Thermoleptolyngbya sichuanensis A183: one gene and its partner. The main gene of each other region encodes a partner of the protein of the gene in region 2 in a complex. Links are inferred from orthologs where the notes say so. Each region holds a gene or a part of one and is shown on either strand. Other genes may lie near its edges.

Evidence for each region. Proteins that work in one complex are often made in the same cells at the same time.
Region 1: the proteins of tsaE (region 2) and tsaD are in contact, whole or in part, in a crystal structure (PDB 6N9A), measured with the Thermotoga maritima proteins. The link is inferred for Thermoleptolyngbya sichuanensis A183 from one-to-one orthologs. Residues at the interface, in WP_004082108.1 of Thermotoga maritima: Leu37, Gly38, Lys46, Lys57, Val59, Lys60, Ser61, Thr63, Phe64, Thr65, Leu66, Met67, Val69, Pro71, Tyr82, Arg83, Leu84, Asp86, Asp88, Phe89, Asp93, Ile128, Asp130, Glu131, Arg134; in WP_004082750.1 of Thermotoga maritima: Cys10, Asp11, Arg49, His50, Leu82, Gly84, Gly135, Gly136, Glu154, Thr155, Leu156, Asp157, Asp158, Ser159, Glu162, Asp165, Lys166, Arg169, Leu170, Tyr175, Lys213, Thr214, Leu217, Tyr218, Gln221, Arg222, Asn324.

What each region holds. Positions count from the first base shown.
Region 1 is NZ_CP053661.1:4,724,781-4,728,111, reverse strand. Bases 333-3,331 are described here. They hold tsaD (tRNA (adenosine(37)-N6)-threonylcarbamoyltransferase complex transferase subunit TsaD), read left to right. Parts: upstream 333-1,297; coding sequence 1,298-2,365; downstream 2,366-3,331. Other genes in these bases: hemH (ferrochelatase), read right to left, coding at 3,081-3,331; HPC62_RS19555 (HD domain-containing protein), read right to left, coding at 2,377-3,063; HPC62_RS19565 (Photosystem I reaction center subunit III), read right to left, coding at 497-982; psaJ (photosystem I reaction center subunit IX), read right to left, coding at 333-389. Also shown: more of psaJ, read right to left, coding at 267-332.
Region 2 is NZ_CP053661.1:2,395,812-2,399,328, reverse strand. What follows is about bases 312-3,164. They hold tsaE (tRNA (adenosine(37)-N6)-threonylcarbamoyltransferase complex ATPase subunit type 1 TsaE), read left to right. Parts: upstream 312-1,427; coding sequence 1,428-1,901; downstream 1,902-3,164. Other genes in these bases: HPC62_RS10060 (hypothetical protein), read left to right, coding at 3,113-3,164; HPC62_RS10070 (DNA polymerase III subunit gamma/tau), read right to left, coding at 312-1,163. Outside these bases: more of HPC62_RS10070, read right to left, coding at 1-311; more of HPC62_RS10060, read left to right, coding at 3,165-3,256; HPC62_RS10055 (glycoside hydrolase 100 family protein), read left to right, coding at 3,432-3,517. UniProt on the Escherichia coli protein: Required for the formation of a threonylcarbamoyl group on adenosine at position 37 (t(6)A37) in tRNAs that read codons beginning with adenine.

The DNA of each region.
Region 1 (3,331 bases), 2.3 Mb from region 2 along the record:
AAGACAGTGGTGCAGCCATGCAAGCGGACTCTAGATACGACTCATCAAAGCAACGCAGCCGATTAGCAGGGATGTAATGCAGATTTTACCGCAACAGATAAAAACGAAGACCGCTTCCTCAGCAGAAAGCGGCCTCAACGTTGGGTTCCCTGCGGGTGATCTTGGGCGGTTTAGCCTTTGTGCGATCGCACGAGCCGCAGTAGCAAACGGGTCGAAAGCAAGGCCTGGAACGATCGAGCGCCACAGGCCTCTACTCAAGATCCGCACTAGGGGTGGAACAGCAGATCCGGGAAGAAGCGGTTGAACTCAATCAGGATGCCAGCCGTGATGAACATCCAGATCGTTGCCAGCACGGGGGCCGTCGAGAGGTACTTCAAGAAATACTGCATGAACAATGCTCCGAAACGTGAGAGACGTTAGCTTGAGAGACTGTTGAAAACTTGGTTGAAATCCTGTAAAAACGCGAAATGCGCGGGCCGCACCAAGGCGAAAGCGCCTAGCGAGGAGACACCGTGATTTCGTTGTCGGGGGCAGTTAGCTTACCCGTGGTAAACTCCTGCACCGCAGCCAGCGGCCACAGCAGCCCGGTCGTCATGAATTTCACCGCGCGGGGCACGTCGATGATGATTTCAGCCATTTCAGGCTCTTTGTCGCCACGCACCGAAATCACGTAGGCGCGACCGACCCAGCCAATCCACCCGGCAATATAGAGGAACAAAATGCTAGGAATGAGAAACTCGCCCGCATGGGAGAGGCTGCCGTCTACGATTAGATGGGGCAGGCCGTCTTCGCCGCACAGGACGGAGGAATAGGACTGGAATCGGGCTTTGACTTGGGCAGTGACAGCCTTGGCAGCACGCGCCTGAAACGCTGGCGAATCGGCGCAGGGAGTCAGGTTATAGGCGGAGGCGGGGGCTGCAAACCCTCCCCACAAGGAAACCGCCAATACGAGGGCAAATAGCTGAGCAAACAACTTGCGCATGGAATTGCTTCCCTTGTTACAAAATGCAACGACTTATTACAAACAATTAAGATGCTTTTAGAACAGCATTCACGCTTTGGAGCGATCATACTCCGCAAGCGAAGCGTGACCACGTTAAGCTTTTAGAAAATTGACAAGCGCTCAAGGAAAATCGCTGGCAATTGCCAGAAGCCTTGATAGGATTAGCTCTTGACGACTTTTGATATTAGCTTGAAGCGGGTACAGGCGCTACAAAAGTTCAAAGAACTCTACATTTGAGGTTGGATTTGAGGTTGGGCGGGAAGTTGAGTATTCGAGTTAGGAACCAAGCTTGAGATGCCGACGGTTTTAGCGTTAGAGACAAGTTGTGATGAAACGGCTGTGGCGGTGGTGCGCGATCGCCACCTGTTAAGCAATGTGGTGTCGTCGCAAATCCAGGTTCACCAGCAGTATGGCGGCGTGGTGCCGGAGGTGGCCTCGCGGCAGCACTTAGAGGCAATGAACTGGGCGATCGCCCAGACGTTGACCGATAGTGGGCTGGGCTGGGCAGGGATTGACGGCGTAGCGGCGACCTGTGCGCCGGGGCTAGTGGGGGCGCTGCTGGTGGGGCTGACGGCTGCTAAAACGCTGGCCATGCTGCACCATAAGCCATTTCTCGGTGTGCATCATCTCGAAGGCCATATCTACGCTTCCTATCTCAGCGAACCAGAGCTAGAGCCGCCGTTTCTTTGTCTGCTGGTGTCGGGTGGGCACACGAGTCTAATTTACGTCAAAGGTTGCGGCCAGTATGAAACGCTGGGCGAAACCCGCGACGATGCCGCCGGAGAAGCCTTTGACAAGGTAGCGCGGCTGATGGGGCTGGGCTATCCGGGCGGCCCCGTAATCGACCGTCTGGCAAAAGACGGCAATCCGATGGCGTTTGTGCTGCCAGACGGCAAAATTTCTCTGCCAGAGGGCGGCTATCATCCCTACGATTCCAGCTTTAGCGGCCTAAAGACGGCGATGCTGCGGCTGACCCAAAGTTTGCAGGAATCGTCTGAACCGCTGCCCGTGGCTGACCTGGCCGCCAGCTTTCAAGACACGGTGGCGCGATCGCTCACCAAACGGGCGATCGCCTGCGCCAAAGATTATGGACTGGGGGCGATCGCCGTTGGCGGGGGTGTGGCGGCCAACAGCGGCCTGCGGTTCCGCCTCCAGGAGGCCGCCGAGCGCGAAAATCTGCGCGTCCTGTTTCCGCCGCTCAAGTTTTGCACCGACAACGCCGCCATGATCGCCTGCGCCGCTGCCGACCACCTGAAGCACGGGCACACCTCGCCGCTGACGCTGGGCGTACAGTCTCGCTTGCCGCTGTCGCAGGTGATGTCGCTCTATCAGTCGGGGGGCGATCTGTCGGGGGGCGATTAGTCAGGATGTGATTAGTCAGGATGTAATCTGTCGGGGTACGATCTGTCAGAGGGAGGAGTGGTGTCTGGGTCTGGCAGCAAGTAGCCTGCTGCAACCGCCTGGTGGATTAAAGCCTCCACAATCGGCCAGAGTGCGGGAGCGCCCTGCTTCACAGGCTGCATTCGCCCCAAGACGCGATCGCACGTTATGCCATGCAGCCGCCAAGTGCCGCCCTCGGTTTGCAGGTTGTGCAAAAACGGCTGGAAGCGATCGAGGGCGTGGGCGAACTGGGCATCCACGGTCTCCGCCGCCTCAAATTCTTCCCAGCAGGCGCGGAGGGGTTGCCCCAAGTCGGGCGGCAGAAGACCAAACAGGCGATCGGCGGCGGCTTGTTCCCGCTCAGCTTTGTCCTGATTGGCCTGGATGTCAAACGCAAAGGTATTGCCTGCGTCGATTTCTACCAGGTCGTGCAGCAGCAGCATTTGCACCACCCGCGATAGGTCGATGGAGGCGGGTGCGTATTCTGCCAGGGCGATCGCCATCAGCGCCAGATGCCAGGAGTGTTCGGCGCTATTTTCACGGCGCGAGGCATCAGTTAGCAAGGTCTGGCGCAGCACGCCCTTCAGCTTGTCGATTTCTAGAACAAACTGAATCTGCTGTGCGAGGCGAGTCGGCGCAAGGTCGAACTCAGAGAAGAGATTGCATCGCCAATTTTGCACGGCTGAGCGCCTTAAAGCTACAGCAGCCCCAGCGAGTGCAGCGGGCCGTGGCCGCTGATTAGCTCCACCAGCAGCGCCAAGAAACCCAGCATCGCCAGCCGTCCGTTCCAGACCTCCGCCGCCGTCGTCATGCCCCACTCCCAGCGCTCCGGTGGGTAGATCTTGGTGGTTTCGGCGGGGCGGGCAATCTGATCCAGGGTCAGATTGGGAGAATTCAGCGCGTCTACCACCATCTCGGCCAGGTCGTTGATGAAGACCGGATGGGTGT
Region 2 (3,517 bases):
GGCGCGGGGGCAGGTGCGGGGGCAGGCGCAGCGATGACCTTGGGCACTATGCTTCCCGCCGACGGCAGCGACACCGCCGACGGCAGCAGTCCCATCAGCGCGACTTCAAGCCACAGGCGCGGCTGGCTGCTCTGGCGCAGGCGCGGCTCGTTTTCCTGCAAGCGCTGCTGCCCCTGTTGCAGCATCTCGATGGGCAGCGATGCGACAAACTCGCACATTTCTGCCCAGGTGTTGGGCGTGATGGCAACCAGGTCGCTGCGGCTGGGCGCGGTTTTGGCAATCAGCAGGTCGCGGTAGAAACTGGTCAGGTTTTGCAGCACGACAAGCGGTTCCCGTCCCCGATCCATTAGGCGGCGGGCGCTGTCGAGGACGGGGGCGGGCTGGTCAGCGGCGATCGCCCTCACCAGATCCAGCAAATCCCGCTCTGGCACAGCACCGACCAGATCCCACACTTTTTCCGTGGAGATTTCGCCCTCTAGCAGGCTGAGCTGGTCGAGTAAGCTCTCCGCATCGCGCAGCCCGCCCTGGGAGATTTGCGCCACCAGATGCAGCGCCTCTGGCGTGATGGGGATAGACTCGGCGCGGGCGATCGCCCCCAGATGCGTCACCATTGCCTCCAGCGGAATACGGCGAAAGTCAAACCGCTGGCAGCGCGAAATAATCGTCGGCAGCACCCGCTGTGGGTCGGTCGTCGCCAACACAAACACCACATGGGGCGGCGGCTCCTCCAGCGTCTTCAGCAGAGCATTAAACGCCGCATTGCTGAGCATATGACATTCATCGACAACATACACCTTGTAGCGACACTGGACTGGGGCAAACTGGGCCCGCTCAATCAGTTCACGAATGTTGTCTACGCCTGTATTGCTGGCGGCATCGATTTCGATCACGTCTAGCGCAGTGCCCTGAGCCACCATGCGGCAGACCTCACACTGACCGCAGGGCTTTTCGGTGGGCTGCCCGGCTTGCAGGCAGTTCAGCGATTTTGCCAAAATCCGGGCGCTGGAGGTTTTGCCTGTGCCGCGTGCCCCAGTGAACAGGTACGCCGGGGCGATCTTTTGCTGACGCAGGGCGTTGGTCAGCGTGGCGGCGATCGCCTCCTGGCCCACCAGTTCCGAAAAGGTCTGGGGACGATATTTGTGGTGCAGCGGTTCGTAGGTCACGGCGGCAAGGGGTGAACGCTCTTACTATTCTAAGGAGTCTGATCTAAACAGTCTGAGTTCTGAACAGTCTGAGTTCTAAACAGTCTGAGTTCTAGAGCCGCCGCAAGGCGGAGAATCCATGTTGACCTGTACCTCGCATAATGGGTTGCAGGCGCTAGCAAATCCTGAAGTTCCTAATATTTCTTGCCGTAATATTTCTTGCCGTAATATTTCCTGCTGTATTTATAGCCGCTGCGGTTCACCATGTCTGCTCAACTGTTGCCTTTGACCCTCGACCTGCCCGATGCTGCCGCTACCCAGCGCTTGGGAGAGCTTTTGGGGCGATCGCTCCCAGCGGGTAGCATTTTGCTGTTGGAAGGCGACCTCGGCGCAGGCAAAACCACGCTCGTCCAGGGCATTGGGCTTGGTTTAGGCATTTCAGACCCCATCGTCAGCCCCACGTTTACCCTCGTGAACGAATATACCGAGGGGCGCATCCCGCTCTATCACATGGATCTGTATCGACTGGAGCCAGCGGAAACAGAAGCGCTGTATCTAGACCAGTATTGGGCGGGGCAAGATTTGCCACTAGGCATTGTTGCCATTGAATGGGCCGAGCGCCTGATTGCTGTGCCTACGCCAAGTCTCCATCTGGCGCTCCAGACCTCGGCCTCCGCCAAACGGCGGGCCCGCCTCACTTCTGCTGGAGAATTTAACTGGGCGGCCTACCTGGGAAATCTACCAGCGCAATTTGCTTGAGCCATACGTCCAGACTCCATGACAGATGGATAAAGCTTTTATAGAAGGTTCCAGTTTTGTATTGGTTTTGTGACCTTAGCGCTTCATTCAGTCAAAAGGGCTACTAAAATATTACTTTAGATATATCGGAATTTTGCGTAGGGCTTTTCTCAGGGAAAACCCTACGATGCACTTCGCCTGATGATTCCTAGTTTGCCCTTTTGGGGATGACGAGTTCGATATATCCGCCGTTTGGCCGATGTCTATCGGGTTCTCAAAGGGGGAAATGGGGAATGGGTGGAGTGATTCACTAAGCCTGTGCGCCAACGGAGTCTGTGTGGGCATCTGAATGGCGGTCTGAACTGGCGCTATGTGTGAGTTTCAGCCTGTCCATCTTGACGCTGGCATACTTCTAGACCACGGTTTCGGGTGCATCTCTCGGCTCCTAAGAAAACTTACTTATGCTATCTCTGTAAAGTTGACGCTAAGATCGCCGCAAAAGAGCGATTGCAGTGTTCGAGTTTGCCAGGTCAGTAGCGTTGGTTCAGTATGGGGTCAAGCTTTGGCAATAACCTGCCAGGGTTAGCCCTTTGCTGAAGGTGGGTTTGATAGCAGTGCAAGGCATATTGCGCGATCGCCCAGTGTCCAGAAGCAGACTTCGAAGAATTCTCTGAATTCTCTCAAGGCTGTTTCTGTCAACGGAGAGTTGGGTAGCAATGAGCCGCGTCACGCTTTCAGACCAAAAATCTTGAAGCCCTTTACCAATTGCTAGGGCACGTTAAACGCTGTAGAGTTGCTGACTGAGGCAACCGCCTTCAAGCTAAATCGAATGGTCGTTTTTGTAGATCCACTGCGCGGCTACAGAATCGTCCTTTGTTATAGGCTTTTCGGCACTGCTGAAATCTGAGGCCAGCTTCTTTCCTGGCGGAACACGTTTTTAGGGGCGCACATTTCTAATGGGGATGTGTTCCTTTTCACAAGGGCGTGCTTCCGTAGGTTTATGTTTTCGTAAGCACGTTTTCCCAAACGTGTTTTCGCAAACATCTAACATTCGCCTGTCGCTCCTGGAAATCTCGTTGCTTTTATAGCGCTCCAAAGCCAAAGGGTTGTTTGTTTACAGTTTACAAGCGCCCCGGCAGCTTGCTGTTTCTGAACTTTTGGATCACCGGGTCTGTCTGCTTGGGACAGGAGTTGGGCGAGATTCGAGTTCGGAGGGTCAGGCAAGACTGCTTTTGCTGAATGCTTTGGGGGCGATCGCCCGGAAATGGGCCACGCCTCACTGCATCTGGCTAGGCACGTCGGGGGATGCTTTTGGTGATCAAATTCCTGTGGAATGGAAAAAGCGCCTCAATCCCCTCAACCCTGCCCACATTTAGAGCCTGTAGAAGAGCCGGTAGAACCTGAGGAACTGAGGTTCAGGGCGCGTCCTCCGCGCTTCCGGGACTGGTCTTGGCTCTGCATCTTTTTCAGTTAACTGGCTAGTTAATGATCTGCATCGTTTACTGAGTTCACCCTTCTAAATCCTTGTTTAAGCCACTTACAGGTTAGGCAATGAAGACTACGACAAATCTTGTAACAGAAGCCTGGCAACTCCTGGAGCGGTCGATTGTGTATTACGGCGATCGCCCCGTCGGCAC